One region of the Streptomyces telluris genome, then DNA from elsewhere that is predicted to be linked to it. Evidence: riboswitches for the same ligand, from Rfam matches in the RefSeq annotation. Region 1 holds a riboswitch; each other region holds the start of a gene.

Region 1 (7,004 bases):
CGCTCGCCCTGGCCCTGCTGGCCTTCATCGCCGTGCTGCCCGAGTACGCCGTCGACCTCTACTTCGCCTACGCGGCCGGGTCCGACCCCTCCTACGCCGCCTACGCGGCGGCCAACATGACCGGCGCGAACCGGCTGCTGGTGGGCGTCGGCTGGCCGCTCGTCGCGCTCGCCGCCGCCCTGGCGCTGCGCCGCCGCGGCGCGGCCCCGGGCGCGATCGTGCTGGAGCCGCACCGCCGCATCGACGTCGCCTTCCTCGCGGTGGCCGCCGTCTTCGCGTTCGTGATGCCGCTCAGCCGTGAGATCGGCTGGTACGTACCGGTGGTGCTCGTCCCCTGGTACGGCTACTACCTCTACCGGATCGCCAAGTGCGGCGCGGGCGGGATGGAGGAGCTCGTCGGCGTCCCGGCGCGGCTGGCCCTGCTGCCGCGGGCCGGGCGGCGCACCGTGACGGCCGTGCTCTTCGCGGGCGCGGCGGCCGTGGTGTTCGCCTGCGCCGAGCCGTTCGCGCTCGCACTGGTGGAGGCGGGCGCCTCGCTCGGCATCGACCGCTTCGTCCTGGTCCAGTGGCTCGCCCCGCTCGCGTCCGAGGCCCCGGAGCTGATCGTCGCCGTGGTCTTCGCCTGGCGCATGCGGGCCGGCGACGGGCTCGGCGCGCTGCTGTCGAGCAAGGTCAACCAGTGGACGCTGCTGGTGGGCTGCCTGCCCCTCGCCCACGCGCTCGGCGGGGGAGGGGAGGCCCTGCCGCTGGTGACCCGTCAGGTCGACGAGGTCGCCCTGACGGCCGCGCAGACCGTGCTGGCCGTCGTCGTCCTGCTGGACCTGCGCTTCGTGCGGTGGGAGGCCGTAGCCCTTTTCGTCCTCTTCGCGGTGCAGTTCGCGCTCCCGGGCGAGTACGCCCGGGAGGTGCTGACCTACGTCTACCTGGGCCTGGCGGCCCTGCTGCTGACGAGGCGGTGGCGAGACCTCCCGGACACGGGCCGGGCCCTGGGCGGGCGGGTCGCGGGGGACCCGCACTTCTGACCTGCCGCTCCGGCCTGCCGCTACGGCTCCGAGATCAGTTCCGTCACCGCCTTCAGCCCGTCGGTGGCCAGCGCCCGGCGCTGCCGGTCCGCTCCGGTGCCCCGCCGCAGCAGGCGGTTGACCAGCGAGCTCACCTGCCGGGTGTCGCCCGACTCCTCCAGCGACCGCCCTATGTGGGCGAGGAGGCTGCGGACGACCTCGTCCGCGCCGTGGCGCCGGCCCGCGGGGTCCACGAGGACCCCGTCGAGCCCGTGCCGGGCGGCGTGCCAGTTCGCCGCGGCCAGCAGCTCCGGCAGGCAGGGCGTCGGGGGCCGCCCGGCCTTCTCGTCGCGGATGGCGGTGGCGACCAGCCCGCGGACGATGCCCGCGAACATGACGGCGTCGTCGGCGCGCAGCTGGACGTCCAGGCAGCGCACCTCGATGGTGGGATAGCGGTCCGACAGCCGTGCCTGCCAGTACAGCTGGCCCCGGTCCTCGATCGCCCCGGCCGTCAACAGCGCCTGGATGCGGGCCTCGTAGTCCGCGAGGCCGTCGAAGTACGGGGGCGGGCCGCTGACCGGCCAGCGGCTGTAGACCACGGTCCGCCAGCTGGAGAAGCCGGTGTCGATGCCGTTCCACAGCGGGGAGTTGCCCGCCATGGCGACCAGCACGGGCAGCCAGGGACGGACCCGGTTGAGGACCGCGACGCCCATCTCGCGGTCGGGGATGGCGACGTGGACGTGCATCCCGTGGACGAACTGCTCGTCCACGAGCTGGGCGGCACGGATCCGCATCGCCAGGTAGCGCGGGTTTCCGGTGACCGGGATGGGCTCGGGGCCCGAGCACGGCGCCGTACCGCAGGCGGCGATCCGGCAGCCGGACCGCTTGGCGGCGGAGCTCACCGCATGGCGCAGCCGCAGCAGGTGCCGGCTGGCCTCGGCGAGATCGGAGCAGACCGGAGTGGCAACTTCCACCTGGGCCTGCAACAGCTCCGCCTGAATCTCCCGCTCGTTCACGACCGGTTCCAGGTCGACCGCCGCCCGGACCTCGTCGGCCAGGGGTACCGGCAGTGCGGTGGCCGGGTCGAGCAGAAGATACTCCTCCTCGATCCCTAGGGTGAGCATGCCGTAGGGCTACCCTCGCGCTCTCGAAGCGAACCGTACGGAGCCCGCCGCCGCGGCCTTCTGACGCAAAGACGCCCTGTCGCCGCCCTGCCACGGCCCCCGTCACCTGGTCTTTCGCGCACCGCCGGGGTGACTCGAATCAGTTCTTCAACTCCCTTTTGATAAAGGGGATTACCGGTTACGCGTGATGCCGGGTAACACCCCGGTTCCAGGGATCGCCGTGAAGTGAAGAAGTTCACAGAAGCGCCTTTCGGCTCCGAATTCCGGCGGCCCGTGATGCAGGATCGTGCACCGAACAACAAGATCCCGTCACCGAGGCGGGCGACCCGGGCGGACGCCGAGTCCTGCCGCCGTACCGGGTGCGGAGCAGAAACGAATGGATCGGCAGGAGCGGGAGACCCGAGCACGGCGGACCACGATGGCGGTGGTCCTTGGGGTGAAGCCATTTCATGTGGCCGGGCAACTTCGACAGCCCGAACCCGACAGGTCATCTTTCGCAGGCGGATGACGAAGGGTTTTGGCATGTCTGCGTTCCCTGGCATATCCACGCTCATGTCCCGCGCCGGTGCCGCTTCCGTGGTCACCGCGGCCACCGTGACCGCGTCGATGCTCCTCCCCGGAATGTCGGCCGAGGCGAGTGCGGCCACTCCGGGCGCCACCGCCCTGAAGGTCGCGGCCTCCAAGCAGGGCTCCCCCTACCAGTACGGCGCCGCGGGCCCCAACCGGTTCGACTGCTCGGGCCTCACGCTCTACTCGTTCAAGAAGGCCGGCAAGACCCTGCCGCGCACCGCGGCCGCGCAGTACAACAAGACCCGGCACATCTCCGCCGGCTCCCGCCAGGCGGGCGACCTGGTCTTCTTCCACTCGGGAAGCAACGTCTACCACGTCGGTATCTACGCGGGTAGCAACAAGATCTGGCACTCGCCCAAGCCCGGCGCGAAGGTCCGGCTGGAGAAGATCTGGTCCGGCAGCGTCTGGTACGGCCGGGTCAACTGACCGTCCGGGGCTGCCCGGGCCGCCCTGTCCGGCCCGGACGGCGACGACCGACCGGGCCGGGGCGACCCAACCCCGGCCCGGAGACCTCCGGGGAACCCGTGAAGGTTTCCCCGGAGGAGTGCGTCACGGCAGCGCCTCACAGCAGCGCCCCGGAGCGGTGCCTCAGGGCAGCTGCGCCCCGTACGCCTGCAGCGCCGCCGGTACGGGCTGGAAGAATGTCTCCCCGCCGCCGGAGCAGTCGCCGCTGCCGCCCGAGGTGAGGCCGAGGGCGGTGGCACCGTCGAAGAGGGCGCCGCCGCTGTCGCCCGGTTCGGCGCAGACCGAGGTGCCGATCATGCCCTCGACCGCCCCTTCCTCGTAGTTGACGGTCACGTCGAGGGCCGTGACCTCGCCGCCGTGCACGCGGGTGGTGCTGCCGCTGCGCTGCACCTGCTCGCCGACGACGGCTTCCCCGGCCTTGCTGATGTTCTGCGTGCCGCCGTTGTAGAGGTCCACCGCGCTCGGGTGGGCGATGGTGGAGGTGTAGCGGACGAGCGCGTAGTCGTGGCCGGGGAAGGACGAGCTCTCGACCACGCCGATCTGGGCGCCGCCCCGGGTCGCGGACCAGGTCCGCGAGGCGTTGCCGCAGTGCCCGGCCGTGAGGAAGTACGGCTTGCCGCCCTTGGTGACGTTGAAGCCCAGCGAGCAGCGCACGCCGCTGCCCCAGATCGCGTCGCCGCCCGCGATGAGCGGACGGAACGTCCCTGCCGTTCTCTTGACCGCGACCTTGTCGCCGAGCTGTGCGACGGCCTTGTCCAGCCGGTCCTGCCGGGCGCCCGTGACCGTGCTGTCGGCGGTGACGACGACCTTGTTGGAGCGGGGGTCCACCGACCAGGCCGTGCCCGGAATCGTCGCCTCCGCCTTCAGGGTCCGCAGGGCCGAGGCGAGCTCGGCGGCCGAGTGGCGCACGGTCCTCGGTTCGGCGCCGGCGGCCTTCACCCTGGCCGCCGCCTCCTGGTCGAGGACGCCGACGACGAGCCTGCCGGTCCCGGCGTCGTAGTACGAGCCGGCCGAGTCCGCGCCCAGGTCGGCGGATATCCGCTGAGCCAGCTCGGCGGCCTGCGGCGAGGAGAGCTGACGGGGCGCCGGCGAGGCCGCGTGCGCGCCGGGGAGCGTCAGGGCCGCGGCCGTCAGGGCGACCATCGCCGCGCCGGCGGTGGCCGTACGGCGCGTGGAGATGCGGGAACGTTTCACTCGTGACCTCCTGTGGGGGAGTGCCCGGCGGCACGGTGGTGCCCGGGCGTGGAGGACGTGCGGGTGCGATGCGCGTGCGTGACGCACGTGCGCGACCCGTGTGCGTGACGCGTAGGGGATGCGCATCGGTGGGGAGACACGGTGCGCGACAGGCCGATGAGATCGTCGCGTCCATGTCAAGTACGGGATATGGGCGAGTATCCCGAGAGGACGAGCGGAAGTTCAAGAGCGACATTCGGTCGTGCGAAGGGCGGCGGCCGCGGTCCCCCGGCGGCACAGCGGCACCGCAAGCCGTCCCCCTGAACGGGAGTGACGGGCCTGGACGGCCGCCGGGCGGTGACCGGACACCGCGGGGCACGCCTGTCCGGTAGTCGCTCCCCGCGGGCCGCCCGCGGAGCGGAGCCGGTGCGTTCTTTGCTCGGTCCTAACGACCGGGGCGCCGCAAAGGGGAGGCCGGGTCCCGCCGTACGCACGGCGGAACCCGGCCCGGCCTTGCCCGGCCTTGCGGTTACTGCGCCCCGGTCGTGTGGGTCGGACGGATCGGGCCGCTGCCGCCCGGGTTCTGCGGCGCGGTGCCCTCCACGTGCTCGACCGGCTTGTCCAGCTCGGACGCGAGCGCCTCCTCGGACGGCGTGACGGGCTGCGCGGCGGGGGCCCCGGCCTGCTCGGTGCTCTTGGGGTCCTCAGCGGTCATATCGAAAACTCCTGTGTCAGGCGCGCTGTGATGCGCAGGGAACAACTGTGCCTGCAGTATGTAACGGCGCCATCAACGGACGATCAACGGCCCCTCACCCGTCCTCTGCTCCCCTGCCGGGCGCTGAGGTACTGTCACCATCTGTCGCCGGACAGAGCCGGCAGGGCACGGTCGGGGGAAAGATGCGGGACACAACGGAGCCGTCCGCAGACCGGCTCCATTTCCAGCTGCTCGGCCCGGTGCGCGCGCTGGCGGACGGTCACCACGTGGACCTGGGCGCGCGCCAGCAGCGCGCCATGCTCGCCGTCCTCCTGCTGCGCGGCGGCGCCACCGTCTCCAGCGACGAGCTCATCGACGCCCTCTGGGGCGAGGCCGCACCGCCCCAGGCCCTGGGCACCGTCCGCACGTACGCCTCCCGCCTGCGCACCCTCCTCGAACCCGGGCGCGCCGCCCGCACCCCCGCCACCATCCTCGTCTCCGTCGCCGGCGGCTACGCCCTGCGCGTGGCACCCGAGCGCGTCGACGCGCTCGTCTTCGAGCGCCTCCTCGCCGAGGCCTCCGCCGCCCACGCCGCCGGCGACACCGCGACCGCCCACGCCTCGTACGCCGCCGCACTGGACCTCTGGCACGGCGCCGCGCTCGCCGGTCTCTCCGGCCCCTACTGCGAGCGCCAGCAGGACAGGCTCTCCGAAGCGCGCCTGGCCGCGCAGGAGGGGCTCTTCGACTGCGCCCTCGCCCTCGGCCGCCACGCCGAGCTGGTCCCCGAGCTCACCTCGCTCACCGCCGAGCACCCGCTGCGCGAGCGGCTGCGCGCCCAGCTGGTCCTCGCCCTCTACCGCTGCGGCCGCCAGGTCGACGCGCTCGCCGCCTACGCCGAGGCGCGGCGCCTGCTCGTCGAGGAGCTCGGCGTCGAACCCGGCCCGGAGCTGACCCGGCTGCACGCCCGGGTGCTCGCCGGCGACCCGGAGCTCGCGCTGCCCGCCTCCGGAGCCGCGGCCGCACCCGGCACCGGCGAGGCGCGCCGCCCGGCCGGAGCCCCCTTCCAGCTGCCCGCCGGCATTCCCGACTTCACCGGCCGCGAGGATCTCGTGCGCGAGGTGCACGGCGCGCTCACCGGCGCCGCCGGACCCGCCGTGATGATCGCCATGCTCACCGGCATCGGCGGCGTCGGCAAGACCACCCTCGCCGTCCACACCGCCCACCTGGCCCGCCCCGACTTCCCCGACGGCCAGCTCTACGTGGACCTGCGCGGCGCCGGCTCCGACCCCGCCGACAGCGGCAGCGTCCTGGCCCACTTCCTCCAGGCTTTAGACGTCCCCGAGACCGACATCCCCGACGACCTGGAACAGCGGGCGGCCCTCTACCGGTCCGTGCTCGCCGACCGGCGCGTGCTGCTCCTCCTCGACAACGCCCGCGACGCCGCCCAGGTCCGCCCGCTGCTGCCCGGCACCGCCGGCTGCGCCGTGCTGGTCACGACCCGCTCCCGGGCCATCACCCTCGGCGGCGCACGCCACTTCCACATCGGCGTGTCCAGCGAGCCGGAAGCCCTCTCGCTGCTGGCCGCCATCGCCGGCGAGGAGCGGGTCGCCGGCGAGCCGCGCGCCGCACGGGCCCTGGTCGCCTCGTGCGGCCACCTGCCGCTGGCCGTGCGCATCGTGGCCTCCCGCCTGGCCTCCCGGCCGGGCTGGACGCTCGCCTCGCTCGTCGCCCGCCTCGACGACGAGCGCCGCCGCCTCGACGAGCTGCAGGCCGGCGACCTGACGGTGGAGACCACCTTCCGGCTCGGCTACACCCACCTGCCGTCCGACCAGGCCCGGGCCTTCCGTCTGCTGGCCCTCGCCGACGCCCCCGACCTCCCGCTGGACGCCACGGCCGCCCTCCTCGACCGCGACGACTTCACCGCCGAAGACCTCGCCGAGGGCCTCGCCGACGCCGGCATGCTGGAGTCGTACGCCC
Region 2 (7,004 bases), on a different contig from region 1:
GGGAGTAGATGACGGAGTAGGCGTACTCGAGGAAGGAACCCTGCATCTCGTCGACGACGTCGATGTCGAGGATGCGCTCCTCGAAGTTCTCCGGCGGCGGGGTCTTCGTGCTGCGGCGGGCCATCGCGGCTGCGGCTCCTTCGATCGATTGCCGAGGCAGGGTGCTGACGCGGACCATTGTGGACCGCGCCACTGACAACACCGGACACGACCCGTCCGTAAGGGGGCACCGCGCCGGGAACTTCGCCGGATGTCAGCGCGCTTGCATACAGTGACAGCACTGCTCATCACGCGAGTCATCGCGCACCGGCGCGAGATTTCAAGCGATCGAAGGGACGTACATGCCCATGGGTCACACGGCCACGCAACAGGCCGGTACCGGCGGCCTCACAGCGACCGAGCACCGCCTGGCCAACGGCCTGCGGGTGGTGCTCTCCGAAGACCACCTGACCCCGGTCGCCGCCGTCTGCCTCTGGTACGACGTCGGCTCGCGCCATGAGGTCAAGGGCCGCACAGGTCTCGCCCACCTCTTCGAGCACCTTATGTTCCAGGGCTCGGCACAGGTCAAGGGGAACGGCCATTTCGAGCTGGTTCAGGGCGCCGGCGGCTCCCTCAACGGCACCACCAGCTTCGAGCGCACCAACTACTTCGAGACCATGCCGGCGCACCAGCTGGAGCTGGCCCTGTGGCTCGAGGCCGACCGGATGGGCTCCCTGCTCACCGCCCTCGACGACGAGTCGATGGAGAACCAGCGCGACGTCGTCAAGAACGAGCGCCGCCAGCGCTACGACAACGTCCCCTACGGCACCGCCTTCGAGCGGCTGACGGCCATGGTCTTCCCGGACGGCCACCCGTACCACCACACCCCGATCGGCTCCATGGCCGACCTGGACGCGGCCTCCCTGGAGGACGCCCGCGCCTTCTTCCGCACCTACTACGCCCCGGGCAACGCCGTCCTGTCGGTCGTCGGCGACATCGACCCCGAGCAGACCCTCGCCTGGATCGAGAAGTACTTCGGCTCGATCCCCGCGCACGACGGCAAGCAGCCCCCGCGCGACGGCAGCCTGCCCGACGTCATCGGCGAGGAGCTGCGCCAGGTCGTCCGCGAGGAGGTCCCGGCCCGCGCCGTGATGGCCGCCTACCGCCTCCCGCAGGACGGCTCCCGCGAGGCCGACGCCGCCGACCTGGCCGTCACCGTCCTCGGCGGCGGGGAGTCCTCCCGCCTGCACAACCGCCTGGTCCGCCACGACCGCTCCGCCGTCGCCGCCGGCTTCGGCCTGCTGCGGCTCGCCGGCGCCCCCTCGCTGGGCTGGCTGGACGTCAAGGCGTCCGGCGGCGCCGAGGTGGCCGGCATCGAGGCCGCCGTCGACGAGGAGCTCGCCCGCTTCGCCGCCGAGGGCCCGACCCCCGCGGAGATGGAGCGCGCCCAGGCGCAGCTGGAGCGCGAGTGGCTGGACCGGCTCTCCACCGTCAGCGGCCGCGCCGACGAACTGTGCCGCTTCGCGGTGCTGTTCGGCGACCCGCAGCTCGCCCTGACCGCCGTGCAGCGCGTCCTGGACATCACGCCGGAGGAGGTGCGGCAGGTCGCCCAGGCCCGCCTGCGCCCCGACAACCGCGCCGTGCTGGTGTACGAGCCCACCGAGCCGGCCGCCCCCGCCGCCGACGAGAACGCCGAAGCAGAAGAGGAGACGGCCAAGTGAGCGACGCCCTGGCCGCTGACACCGCCCAGCCTTCCATGGACTTCCACCCTCGGCCCCGGGCCGGAACCGCGGCCCCCTGGGCCTTCCCCGCCCCCGAGCGCGGCACGCTCCCCAACGGCCTGACGGTGCTGCGCTGCCACCGCCCGGGCCAGCAGGTCGTCGCCGTCGACATCAACGTGGTGGCCCCCCTCGCCGCGGAGCCGGAGGGCCTCGACGGCGTCGCCACCATCATGGCGCGCGCCCTGTCCGAGGGCACCGACAAGCACACCGCCGAGGAGTTCACGGCCGAGCTGGAGCGCTGCGGCGCCACCCTCGACGCCCACGCCGACCACCCCGGCGTGCGCCTGTCCCTGGAGGTCCCCGCCTCCCGGCTCGGCAAGGCTCTCGGCCTCGTGGCCGACGCGCTGCGCGCCCCCGCCTTCCCCGACCACGAGGTCGAGCGCCTGGTGGGCAACCGCCTGGACGAGATCCCGCACGAGCTGGCCAACCCCGCCCGCCGGGCCGCCATGGCGCTCTCCAAGGAGCTCTTCCCGGCCGGCTCGCGGATGTCCCGCCCGCGCCAGGGCACCGAGGAGACGGTCGCCCGCATCGACGCCGCCTCCGTGCGGGCCTTCTACGAGGCCCACGTGCGTCCCGCCACGACGACCGCCGTGGTCGTCGGCGACTTCACCGGCGTCGACCTCGACGAGGCCCTCGCCGACTCCCTCGGCGCCTGGACGGGTTCCCCGGCCGAGCCGTACCCGCTCAAGCCGGTCACCGCGGACGACACCGGCCGCGTCGTCATCGTGGACCGCCCCGGCGCGGTCCAGACGCAGCTCCTCATCGGCCGCATCGGCGCCGACCGGCACGGTCAGGTCTGGCCCGCCCAGAGCGTCGGCACGTACTGCCTGGGCGGCACCCTCACCTCCCGTCTGGACCGCGTCCTGCGCGAGGAGAAGGGCTACACCTACGGGGTGCGCTCCTTCGGCCAGGTGCTGCTGTCCACCCCGGAGGGCACCGGCGCGGCCATGCTCGCCATCAGCGGCTCGGTGGACACCGCCTCCACCGGCCCCGCGCTGGAGGACCTGTGGACCGTCCTGCGCACCCTCGCCGCCGAGGGCCTGACGGACGAGGAGCGCGACTCCGCCGTGCAGAACCTCGTCGGCGTCGCCCCGCTGAAGTACGAGACGGCGGCGGCCGTCGCGGGCACCCTCGCCGACCAGGTCGAGCAGCACCTGCCGGACGACTTCCAGGCGCACCTGTACGAGCGTCTCGCCGCGACGGGCACGGTGGAGGCCACCGCCGCCGTGGTGAGCGCCTTCCCGGTCGACCGCCTGGTGACGGTGCTCGTCGGTGACGCCGCGCAGATCGAGGAGCCCGTCCGGGCCCTCGGCATCGGCGAAGTGACCGTGATCACGGGCTGAAGCCCCGGCGGGCCGGCCGCGCCGGTCGGCCCGTCAACCGGCAGGCACGCGCGCTCCTGAGGCGTGCGTGCCTGCCAAATGTCCGATTTAGCGGAGTGGTTGCACGTCTGCGTTGTGGCGTGGGCCACAAAACGGGGCTTCTGTTTGCCGATCGAAAGTGGCGGCGTCTAGCGTCAAAGCGTCTGTCCGTCAGATGTGCGTCGCATCCGCGGCCCGGGCAGACATCGCCGAGTCCCCGTACGGCGCGAGCCAGGGGAGCCGGGGACCCAAGTGTCCCTGGGGTGAATCGGGCCCCTTTCCGGAGGGATCCGTAGGAGACCTTCCTGCTCCGAACCCGTCAGCTAACCCGGTAGGCGAGAGGGAAGGAAAGGACCAGCCTCACCAATGGCGTTCACTCGTGCCACCGGGAAGCACCGCAAGCCGAGCCGCGCCGTTCGCGTCAGCGCGAACGCGGCGGGCATAGCCACCCTCGCCGCCACCGGTGTCGTCGCGGGCCTCGCCGCCCCGGCGATGGCCGCCTCTCCCGACGAGACCCAGCGCCCCACCGAGGACACCGGCCTGACCCAGGCCGTCGTCATCGGCGAGGACACGGCCGGCCGCATCGGCGAGCAGGCCCAGGTCCAGACCAGCGCCGCAGCCGAGAACACCGCCGTCCACGAGGCCGAGACCGCTGCCAAGCAGCAGGCCGCCGACGTCAAGAAGGCCGCGGACGAGGCCAAGCGCAAGGCCGAGGCCGAGCGCAAGGAGCAGGAGCGCGTCGCCCGCGAGCAGGAGCGCAAGCGCCTCAACACCTTCGTCTCGCCGATCGCCGGCTCGTACGTCTCCACGTCCTACAAGGCCTCCAGCGGCCTGTGGTCCTCCGGCAGCCACACCGGCATCGACATGCACGCCGCGACCGGCACCTCGGTCCAGGCCGTGGGCGCGGGCACCATCGTCGAGGCCGGCTACGGCGGCGCCTACGGCAACAACGTCGTCATCAAGCACAACGACGGCACCTACACGCAGTACGGCCACCTGTCGTCCATCGACGTCAGCGTCGGCCAGTCGGTCACCGCCGGCCAGCAGATCGGCCTCTCCGGCGCCACGGGCAACGTCACCGGCCCGCACCTGCACTTCGAGGCCCGCACCGGCGCCACGTACGGCACCGACATCGACCCGGTCGCGTACCTCAGCGAGCACGGCGTCAACCTCTGACGCACCCGCCCGCGCCCCGCGCGGCACATTCGCCTGATGAAGGCCCCGGCCCACCGGCCGGGGCCTTCGTCGTATCCTCGTGTTGGCCAAAACATATCGATGACTTCACGTGCGCCGTCGGAAATCGCGGGCGGCTGCAATAGAGTCGCTGAACAGGCGTCAATCGGCCGCGTTTCGCGGGGGTTATGCGGAGGTTCACCCATGCGGGGCCGTACGTGAACGGTGATGGCACAGCAAATCAGAGCGGCCGTCGCATTTCCGCGCACGCCGTGTGCACGGCGATCCGTGACGACATTGTTTCGGGCACGTTTCCGCCCGGCAGCAGGCTCACCGAAGAAGTCCTCGCGCGCCGCTACGGCGTTTCGCGCGTGCCCGTGCGCGAGGCGCTGCGCACCCTGGCCTCGGAGGGGTTCGTGACCACCCGGCGGCACGCGGGCGCCTGCGTCGCGGAGCCGACCGAGCAGGAGGCCGCCGATCTGCTGGAGGTCCGCGCCCTGCTGGAGCCGCTGGGCGCCGCGCGCGCCGCACAGCGCCGTACGGAGGCGCACCTGAAGGTGCTGCGCGGTCTGGTGCGGCTCGGCCAGGAGCGGGCCCGTGGCGGGCGTACGGGCGAGCTGCGGCCGCTCGGGGACTGGTTCGACGAGACCCTCGCCCAGGCGTCCGGCAGCCCGAGCCTCGCGGGCCTGCTCACCCAGCTCCGGCTCAAGATCGCCTGGGTGTACGCGGCGGAGCCGCCCGCGCGCCCCGTCGACACCTGGGAGGTGCTCGGCGCCCTCGTGGACGCCGTCGCCCGCGGCGACGCGGAGCGGGCCCGGGCCATCGCGGCGGCCCGTGCGGACCGGTCGCCGGGGGAATTCCGGCTGCGCCGCACCGTGCCGGCGGCCCGCGTGCGGAATACGGGCCCGGCCGTGCGAACGGTGATCTCCGGTTCCTGATCCCGGGGTTCCCGGCCCGGCTTCCCGGGGGTGTGCCCATTTACGTCCGGTGTTACCGCGGGAACCATCTCCAGCCGAACTTCCGCCAAAGGAATGCCCGGCTGTTACCGCTGGAATGCCATGGATTTCACGCGGGCGCACGCGGGGTGTGAATGGGGTGCGCGGGGTGCGGCCGGGAAAACGACAACGGGGCCGCGGCGGCCCTCAATCGGCCGCCGCGGCCCCGCCGCGCGTGATTCCGTCGAATCAGACGGTCTCCGGGAGCTCCTCGAGACCCTCGGCGACCAGCTTCGCCAGACGGTCCAGGGCGGCCTCGGCGCCCTCGGCGTCGCTGGCGAGGACGATCTCCTCGCCACCCTGGGCGCCCAGGCCCAGCACGGCCAGCATGGAGCCGGCGTTGACCGGGTTGCCGTCGGCCTTGGCGATCGTCATGGGGACGCCGGCGGCGGTCGCCGCACGGACGAAGATCGACGCAGGACGGGCGTGCAGGCCCTCGGCCCAGCCGACGTTGACGCGGCGCTCAGCCATGGTGTTGCCCTTCAAGTCGGAGAAGTTGTCTAGACCAGTGTCTCACGGTGCCCGGAGTGCTCCGGCGCAGCGCTCCCGATGTCCGTGCCCGGCCTTACGCTGGCCCCATGCAGACGACGCCGGCGCGGTCCGGGCCCGAGCACCCGTACCCCACCCACTGGGAAGCCGACGTCGTGCTGCGCGACGGAGGCACCGCGCACCTGCGCCCCATCACCCCCGACGACGCCCAGCGCCTGGTGAGCTTCTACGAGCAGGTCTCGGACGAGTCGAAGTACTACCGCTTCTTCGCCCCCTACCCCCGCCTCTCCGACCGGGACGTGCACCGCTTCACCCATCACGACTACGTCGACCGCGTCGGCCTCGCCGCCACCGTCGGCGGCGAGTTCATCGCCACCGTGCGCTACGACCGCATCGACGGCCGCGGCATGCCGGCCTCCGAGCCCGCCGACGAGGCCGAGGTCGCCTTCCTCGTGCAGGACGCCCACCAGGGCCGCGGCGTCGCCTCCGCCCTCCTGGAGCACATCGCCGCCGTGGCCCGCGAGCGCGCGATCCGGCGCTTCAGCGCCGAGGTGCTGCCCGCCAACACCAAGATGATCAAGGTGTTCACGGACGCGGGCTACACCCAGAAGCGCAGCTTCGAGGACGGCGTCGTGCGCCTCGAACTGGACCTGGAGCCCACCGACCGCTCCCTGGCCGTCCAGCGGGCCCGTGAGCAGCGCGCCGAGGCCCGTTCGGTGCAGCGGCTGCTCGCCCCCGGCTCCGTGGCCGTCATCGGCACCGGCCGCGCGCCGGGCGGCATGGGCCGGGCCGTGCTGCGCAACCTGCTGGCGGGCGGCTTCACCGGGCGGCTCCACGCCGTCAACCACGCCTTCCCCGAGGGCACCACGCGGCTCGACCCCGAGGGCGTGCCGGCCCACCGCTCCGTCCTCGGCATCGACGGGCCCGTCGACCTCGCCGTCGTGGCCGTGCCCGCCGATCAGGTGCCCTCCGTCGTCGCCGAGTGCGGCGAGCACGGCGTCCAGGGCCTCGTCGTCCTCTCCGCCGGGTACGGCGAGAGCGGCGCCGACGGGCGCGAGCGCCAGCGCGAGCTCGTGCGCCAGGCCCGCTCCTACGGGATGCGCATCATCGGTCCCAACGCCTTCGGCCTCATCAACACCGCAGGCGGCGTCCGCCTCAACGCCTCCCTGTCGCCCGAGCTGCCCGCCGCAGGCCGCATAGGCCTCTTCAGCCAGTCCGGGGCCATC
Region 3 (7,004 bases), on a different contig from region 1:
ACACCCAACGCACGTAGTTCAGCCTCGGCCTGTCGGACGCGCTGACCGTCGAGCACCTCGACGATCCCGACTCGGAGAGGGATCCCACGGCGCAAGGCAACGCCAATGTTCGCGAGAGTGCGCGCATGACTGCCCCGGCCTTGAGTGATCTTCTCGTGCTGAGCAGCGTCGTCGCTGTAATAGCTGGTCGCAAGGCGGACCCCGTCCCGGCTGAAGATCTCCCACAGCGCTGGGCGCACGTGAACAAGGTTCGAGTACACCTCGACGCCGAGGCCGAGAGCGAGCGCCACGTCCACAAGCTGCGGAAGGTCGGGGTTCAGGGTGGGCTCGCCCCCGATCAACTGCACCATGGGAACACCGATTTCAGCTATCTCAGTCATGACTCGCCGCCAGTCACTGACCTTCATAGATCCGACCGGCACCTGCGGGCTGGAACCGGTGCAGCAGTGCGTACACCGGAGCTGGCAGGTTCCAGTGATCTCCAGCTCAACGGATCGAATGTCGCACGGGGCCACAGTGCTGTCGCTGATCGATGCCATGCCAAACCTCGCCTCTTGTCGGCGTGTTGGATGCGGAAGCGTCGCTCTCATCTCCTACGTCGCGACGCACAGCGAAGGTAGCGCTCAGGCTTAGCAGGCACAAGGATGAGCCGGCGCATCCATGAGACGGCATATGCCAAAAGCCTCCCTACCTGCGAGCGCGAGCAGCAGCACTAGGAGAGGTTCACCGGATCAGGTGATACGCACACCAGACTTGACGCTCGCGATCAATGGGCCAAGCCCGGCGGGACTGATCCTTATGACCACACCAGGGTCGTCACCCTCTCTCATGGCGATGCTCCCCCCATGCCATGCAAGCTCAACGCAGCTGCCTTCCGATTCGGAGAACGAGGACTTCTGCCAGGCTATAAGTTCACCCATTGCGGAGCTCACAATTCTTTTGCAATTTGGCTAATGACATCTCGCGACTCGCTTACCTCAAGCGTCACTCGCTGGAGCGCGCCGTACATGGCCCGATAATTTATAAGCTGAGCTTCCGCATCCAGGAAAACAGCGCCGTACGCAGAGTCCAGCTGAACCGTGTCGAGCTGTGGGACGACCCCTCCGGCGTAGAGCATCGTCTGCGCGGAGCCTACGAACTCTTCACTGGCGAACGGGATCACACGCACTACCACCGTGGGCCATTCCGAGACCTCAAGCAGGTAGCGCAACTGATCGCGGGCCACCTTCCGCCCGCCGTAGAGGACGTGGAGGGCAGCCTCGTGGATGACGACCTCGAAGTGCGGCGGTGCTGGACGCTCGAAGATGGCCCGCCGCCTGAGCCGATGCTCGACCCTGGCCTCCAGCTCGTCGGCGGGCAGCGCCGGAATGCGACCACCAAAGATGGTCCGCGCATAATCCTCGGTCTGGAAGATCCCCGGTACCGTCAGCGTCTGGAAGGCCCTGAGGTATCGCGCATAGTGTTCAAGCTCCGCGATATTCAAGAACCCAATCGGCAAGACATCCCTGTAGGCTTCCCACCAACCTTTCCCGCGCTCCTCCGCCATGCCGCACAGAGCATCGACCAATTTAGTGTCGGCCGCAGAGTAGAACGTTGCGAGACGCCGAACGCGCTCAGCACTGACACCCCAACGTCCGGATTCGATGTGACTGATCTGCGCTTGGTTTCCGCCGAGCAGCTCTCCAGCGGCGCGAGCGGGTAAACCAGAGGCCTCACGCAGCTTGCGCAGTTCCGCTCCAAGCCGTGCCTGCCTCGCCGTTGGGCTGCTCCGGGGTGGCATCAACTTCCCTCTCGTGACTGGCACATCAATTCTCCCGCGCCCAGTCTCACGGGTCCACAGTCCAGCGCGCAGGCTTTGGCCCACGCTTGATAGGGCACATCCATGTGCCCTACGTTCCTGCCATCACCGCGCCGCACCGCCGGGAAGACCCGAAGTGCAGCTGCCTTCATGCCAGTTGATGGACAACGGCGGGCAGCCAAGCCACGGACGGCATTGGAAGTGTGCGGAGGCCCGCCACCCCCGTTAGGAGATCACCACATGCGTACCGTCATGCTCAGCAGCGTCCACGCTGATGCCGAGGACGGCAGCGGCAGGTTCACGGAGGCTTACTACCTCTGCGCACCGGCCTCCCCCACCACAGCCCGCGTCGCGCGGGAGTTCGTCAGCGCCGTGCTTCAGGCGACCACGCACACCTCACTGGTCGAGAACGCGCTCGTCTGTGTGTCCGACCTGGTCACCAATGTTGTCCAGCACACCCGGGTCCACTCCCTCTCCGTGGAGGTCACCGTGTCCAAGGAGCGTGTGGTGATCTCTGTGCTCGACGGTGATGCCGCGCGCCGGCCCCGACGGCGCACAACCCGGGCCGGTCAAGAGGATGGGCGGGGGCTCAGGCTCGTCAGAAGCCTCTCCGTGGATTCCGGAGTCACCCTCGTGTGGGACGAGCTAAATGTGATCGGGAAGTGCGTGTGGTTCGAGCCGCGCGCGGACACGGGCCCGTAACCGCCTCAACTACCGCCCACGCCCCTTGGGCCACACTGCATTCGAGGCCGTGCGGCTGCGGGCGACGCCTCACGAGGGCTATCTGGTCTAGGGCCGCATGCGAAGCAGGGCCGTAGCGGGGTCCGCGCGGCCCCGGCGTAGCCTCGAAAACGTTGGGTTTCTTGATGCGGAGGTGCGGGATGGCGCGGGTTCCTACGGCTGTGGTTGCTGCCGGCGGGCTTGTCGGTGGGTACGGGGTTGCTCGGTGGACCAAGAAGCGGCCGCTCGGTGGGGCCGCGCTTGCCGTGGCCGGTGGGGTGGCTGCCCGGCAGTGGGCCGGGAAGGTCGGGGCGCCCCAGGCCGCGGCGCTGACCGGGCTGTACGTTGCCGCGTTCGCCGGGTCGCACCCGCTGGCCAAGAAGGTCGGGGCCTGGCCGGCCGTGTTCGGGGTGGCCGGGGCCGTGGCGCTCGCCTCTTGGGTGGCTGAGAGTCGGGCTTGATCAGTAGATATTGACGGCGCAGGGCTTCGGGCGGTGTTTTTCCGCTCGAAGCCCTGTCCTTTGCCTGCTTACTCCGACGCCTCCGTCAGGAGGGTCAGGTCCGCCTCCGTCAGCTTGACGTCCGCCATCGCCAGCAACGGCGCCAACTGCTGTACCGTGCGCGCGCTGGCCAGCGGCGTCGCCACGGTGGGCCGGGACGCGAGCCAGGCCAGGGCGACCGTGGCGAGTTCGGCGTCGTGGGCCGCCGCCACCTCGTCCAGGGCCGCCAGGACGCGGCGGCCGCGGTCCGTTCGCAGGTACTCCGCGGCGCCCTCCGCCCGGGCGCTCTCCACCGTCGTGCCCGGGCGGTACTTGCCCGTGAGGAAACCCTTGGCCAGAGCAAAGTACGGAATCGCCACCAGGCCGTGCTTCTCGGCCACGGCCGCAAGATCACCCTCGTAGGTGTCGCGCGAGACCAGGTTGTAGTGGGGCTGGATCGCCACGTACTTCGCCAGGCCCGAGGCCTCCGAGAACTCCAGCGACTCCTGCAGGCGCTCCGGGGTGATGTTCGAGGCCGCGATCTCGCGGACCTTGCCCTCCTTCACCAGCGCGTCCAGAGCGGTGATGAACTCCTCCACCGGCACCGACGGGTCGTCGTAGTGCGTGTAGTAGAGGTCGATGTAGTCGGTGCGCAGGCGGCGGAGGGACTCCTCCACACCCGCCTTGATCACCGCCGCGCGCAGGCCCCGCGGCTCCGGGACGCCCGCGCCGACCTTCGTGGCGAGGACGATGTCGGCACGGTTGCCGCGCGAGGCGAACCAATTGCCGATGACGGTCTCCGACTCGCCGCCCTCGTTGCCCGGGACCCAGGCCGAGTAGACGTCCGCGGTGTCGACGAAATTGCCGCCCGCCGCCGCGTACGCGTCGAGGACGGCAAAGGATTCCGCTTCGTCCGCTGTCCACCCGAAGACATTGCCGCCGAGCGCCAACGGGTGGACGGAGAGATTGCCGATCTTCTTGTGAATGTCAGCCATGTACTCCTGCAGCGCCCTTGTGGGGACGGGTATTCCGCTACGTCCCGTGGCGTTCCGCTACGTCCCGCCGCGTTCCGCTAGGGATGCAGGCCCCTGCCCCTCAGCCACCCCAGCGGGTCGATCGGCGCGCCCCCGCCCGGCCGCACCTCCAGGTGCAGGTGCGGCCCCGTAACGTTGCCCGTCGCACCGACACGGCCTATCACCTGGCCCGGCGCGACCTTCCCCGACGTGACGACCATCGACGACAGGTGGCAGAACCACAGCTCCGTACCGTCGTCGAGCCTCAGCACGATGCGGTAGCCGTACGCCCCCGCCCAGCCGGCCTGAACGACCTTGCCGCCGCCGACCGCCCGCACCGGTGTGCCGGTCGGGGCCGCGAAGTCCTCCCCCGTGTGGTTCGCGGACCACATGTTCCCCGCCTGACCGAAGCCGGCCGTCAGGGTGTACGAGGCCAGGGGGAGCTTGAACCCGCCGGAGGCGGAGTGGCGGGCCGCCGGAGCGGGAGCCTGAGCGCGAGACTGGGCGGGAGCCTGAGCGGATCGCTGCTTCTTCGGCGCCTGCTGCTGCTTCGATGTCTGTTGCTTCGGTGCCTGCTGCTTCGGCGCCTGCCTCGCCGTCTGCTGCCTCGGCGCCTGCTGCTTCGCCGTCTGCTGCTGCTCCGGTGCCGCCGCCCGCGCCTCCGGCGCCTCGGGTGCGTCGGCCCGCTCCTTGTCCGCCTCCGCGGACCGCGCCGCCGCCTCCGCCGCCTTCCGCTCCGCTTCCTTCTTCTGCGTCTCCGCGGCCCGCTTCACCTGGGCCGCCTGCGCCTCGGCCTCGCCCACGCCCTGCTGGTGGTCGGCCTGCTCCAGGATTCTCGCCCGGAGCACCTCACCCGCCGCCGCCGCGCTCTCGGCCATCTCCACGGCGGCCGACGCGCCTTCCTCACCGGCGAATTCGGCGGCAGCGGAATCGACCGAGCCCGCCGCGCTCCCCGCGAAGAACGAGCCAACGCCCGGCAGCTGAGCCAGGTCGGGCATGGATATGGACGTCGCCGGGCGCTCCTGGGCGTGCGCCATGCCGCCCGCGCCGACCGCCGCGATCACGCCCACTCCGAGGACCGCACCGCTGCGGGCCATCGTGCCCCCGCGCGGCTTTACGACGCGGTGGCGGCCGCGGCCCGTACCGAAGGCGTTGTAGACGGAGGGACGGTGGGAAGCGGAGCTGTACGGCGAGTCGGGGTCGTACGCGCTGTCCGACGCGTACCGAAGCTCCGGCCGCCGGGGCTCGGGCTCCGGCTCGTACGGAGGCGCATACGCCGGGACCAGCGGCGGATCGTACGCAGCGGACTCGTACGCGGCAGACTCGTATGCGGCGGACTCGTACGTGGCGGACTCATCCCCCGCCGACTCGTACCCCGCCGACCCATACGCCGCAGGCTCATACGCCACAGGCTCGTACTCGACAGCCTCATACCCGACAGGCTCGTACGCGGCAGGCTCGTACGCGGCAGGCTCGTTGGATGCCACGAAGGCACTCCTTTCCTTCCTTCTCGCCTACCGGGTTAGCTGACGGGTTCGGAGCAGGAAGGTCTCCTACGGGCCGCGCGCGGCCCGATTCACCCCAGGGTGGTGGTTCCCCGGTTCCCAGAACTTGCCGGTGTATCAGGTGGTGCTGTGCCCGCGGGATTCGGCGAAGGCGCACGGCGCAGCGCCTCTTGCGGCGTTGCGACAACCGCGCTCCGTTATCGAACGTTAATAGACATGCCGGGTGGATTCCAAGCCGAACGCCCGAATCCACCGATGCCCTCGGGCACGTCTTCACAGGATGTGCGCCCACGGAACCTGTCGATACTTTCTACGAAATGCTGTTCGATCCGCTCGCCGCGCCGGATCGCCAACAGGGCCATGTCGTCGGCGGCCTGACCGTCCGAATGGCGCGCGACGTCCGCGACCAGGGCGTCCAGCAGCGCCTCCGGGTTCTTGAACCGACAGCCCGTCAGCCCGGCCCGGGGGTCGTAGAACGTACCGCCGGCGTCCCTCGCCTCGGTCACCCCGTCCGTCATCAGCAGCAGCATCGATCCCGCGGGGAACTCCCGCTCCTCCGCCCGGTCCGGCCACACCCCCAGCTCGCCCAGGCCGAGGGGCAGCGCGGGGACGGCGGGGTCCGCCGCGCCGATGCGGCCGTCCGCGTGCAGCAGGAGCGGTGCGGGGTGGCCGCGGTTCAGCAGCCGGAAGACGGGCTCCCCCGGCGGCAGCTCCGCCAGTACGGCCGTGGTGAAGCCCTCGGTCCGGTCCACGGAGTCGGGGCGCAGGTTCGCCCGCCGCGCGCCCTCCCGCTGGAGCGCGTGCTCCAGCCGACCCGCGACGCCCTCCAGCGTGGGCTCCTGCTCGGCCGCCTCCCGGAAGGCGCCGATCACCACGGCGACCGCCTCGACCGCGCCCAGGCCCTTGCCGCGGACGTCGCCGACGATGACACGTACGCCGTGCGGGGTGTCCTGGACCGCGTACAGATCGCCGCCGATCCGGGCGTCGGCCTGGGCGGCGACGTAGCGCGCGGCCACGCGGAGGCCGCCGATCCGGGACGGGGGCGCGGGCAGGACGGCGCGCTGGGCCGCCTCCGCGATGCCGCGGGCGGAGGCGAGCTGCTGATCGCTGCGCCGGGCGATGCGGTTGATGCCGAGCGCGACCAGGGAGACGGCGCCGATGGTCGCGATCTCGGCCAGCGCCTCGCCGGTGTCGGACGGCCGGTGGTAGACCACGAGGCCGACCGCGACCGCCACGGCGGCCAGGGCGGCCGTGACCGTGGCGCGGAGGGTGTGCAGCGGCGCCGCGACGAGGGGCGCGGCGGAGAGGAAGGGGGCGCATGTGTAGTGCGCGGGCGCCCCGAGGCCGAAGAGGACGGCGCCGACGATCAGAACGGCCGGGAGCCTGCGCACGGCCCGGCGAACGGCCCGGGGGACGCCCCGGCGCGCCGCACGGCGGAAGGCAGGGCGGGCAGAACGGCTCTCTCGCTTGCCCACCGCGCTCTCTCCTG

The links. A riboswitch is a leader RNA that binds a small molecule or an ion and turns the genes downstream of it on or off. The one in region 1 is predicted to bind cyclic di-AMP.
Region 2: it holds a riboswitch for cyclic di-AMP, as region 1 does, so the genes downstream of both, NQU55_RS23305 (M23 family metallopeptidase) here and NQU55_RS00760 (C40 family peptidase) in region 1, are expected to answer to the same signal.
Region 3: it holds a riboswitch for cyclic di-AMP, as region 1 does, so the genes downstream of both, NQU55_RS34480 (M23 family metallopeptidase) here and NQU55_RS00760 (C40 family peptidase) in region 1, are expected to answer to the same signal.

What each region holds. Positions count from the first base shown of each region.
Region 1 is NZ_JANIID010000001.1:168,251-175,254, forward strand. Features, by position in the region: gene NQU55_RS00750 (sodium/calcium exchanger protein) at 1-1,022, shown strand, start outside; gene NQU55_RS00755 (carboxylate-amine ligase) at 1,043-2,125, opposite strand; cyclic di-AMP (ydaO/yuaA leader) riboswitch at 2,481-2,643, shown strand; gene NQU55_RS00760 (C40 family peptidase) at 2,648-3,121, shown strand; gene NQU55_RS00765 (S1 family peptidase) at 3,284-4,354, opposite strand; gene NQU55_RS00770 (hypothetical protein) at 4,863-5,048, opposite strand; gene NQU55_RS00775 (AfsR/SARP family transcriptional regulator) at 5,231-7,004, shown strand, end outside.
Region 2 is NZ_JANIID010000023.1:63,904-70,907, forward strand. Features, by position in the region: gene NQU55_RS23290 (DNA gyrase/topoisomerase IV subunit A) at 1-124, opposite strand, end outside; gene NQU55_RS23295 (M16 family metallopeptidase) at 348-1,700, shown strand; gene NQU55_RS23300 (M16 family metallopeptidase) at 1,736-3,103, shown strand; cyclic di-AMP (ydaO/yuaA leader) riboswitch at 3,319-3,474, shown strand; gene NQU55_RS23305 (M23 family metallopeptidase) at 3,488-4,297, shown strand; gene NQU55_RS23310 (GntR family transcriptional regulator) at 4,483-5,232, shown strand; gene NQU55_RS23315 (HPr family phosphocarrier protein) at 5,479-5,760, opposite strand; gene NQU55_RS23320 (bifunctional acetate--CoA ligase family protein/GNAT family N-acetyltransferase) at 5,868-7,004, shown strand, end outside.
Region 3 is NZ_JANIID010000056.1:3,767-10,770, reverse strand. Features, by position in the region: gene NQU55_RS34510 (radical SAM/SPASM domain-containing protein) at 1-539, opposite strand, end outside; gene NQU55_RS34505 (DUF397 domain-containing protein) at 732-920, opposite strand; gene NQU55_RS34500 (DUF5753 domain-containing protein) at 929-1,546, opposite strand; partial or broken gene NQU55_RS37005 (helix-turn-helix domain-containing protein) at 1,571-1,780, opposite strand; gene NQU55_RS34495 (ATP-binding protein) at 2,039-2,500, shown strand; gene NQU55_RS34490 (hypothetical protein) at 2,680-2,979, shown strand; gene NQU55_RS34485 (aldo/keto reductase) at 3,048-3,992, opposite strand; gene NQU55_RS34480 (M23 family metallopeptidase) at 4,070-5,107, opposite strand; cyclic di-AMP (ydaO/yuaA leader) riboswitch at 5,507-5,637, opposite strand; gene NQU55_RS34475 (PP2C family protein-serine/threonine phosphatase) at 5,713-6,990, opposite strand.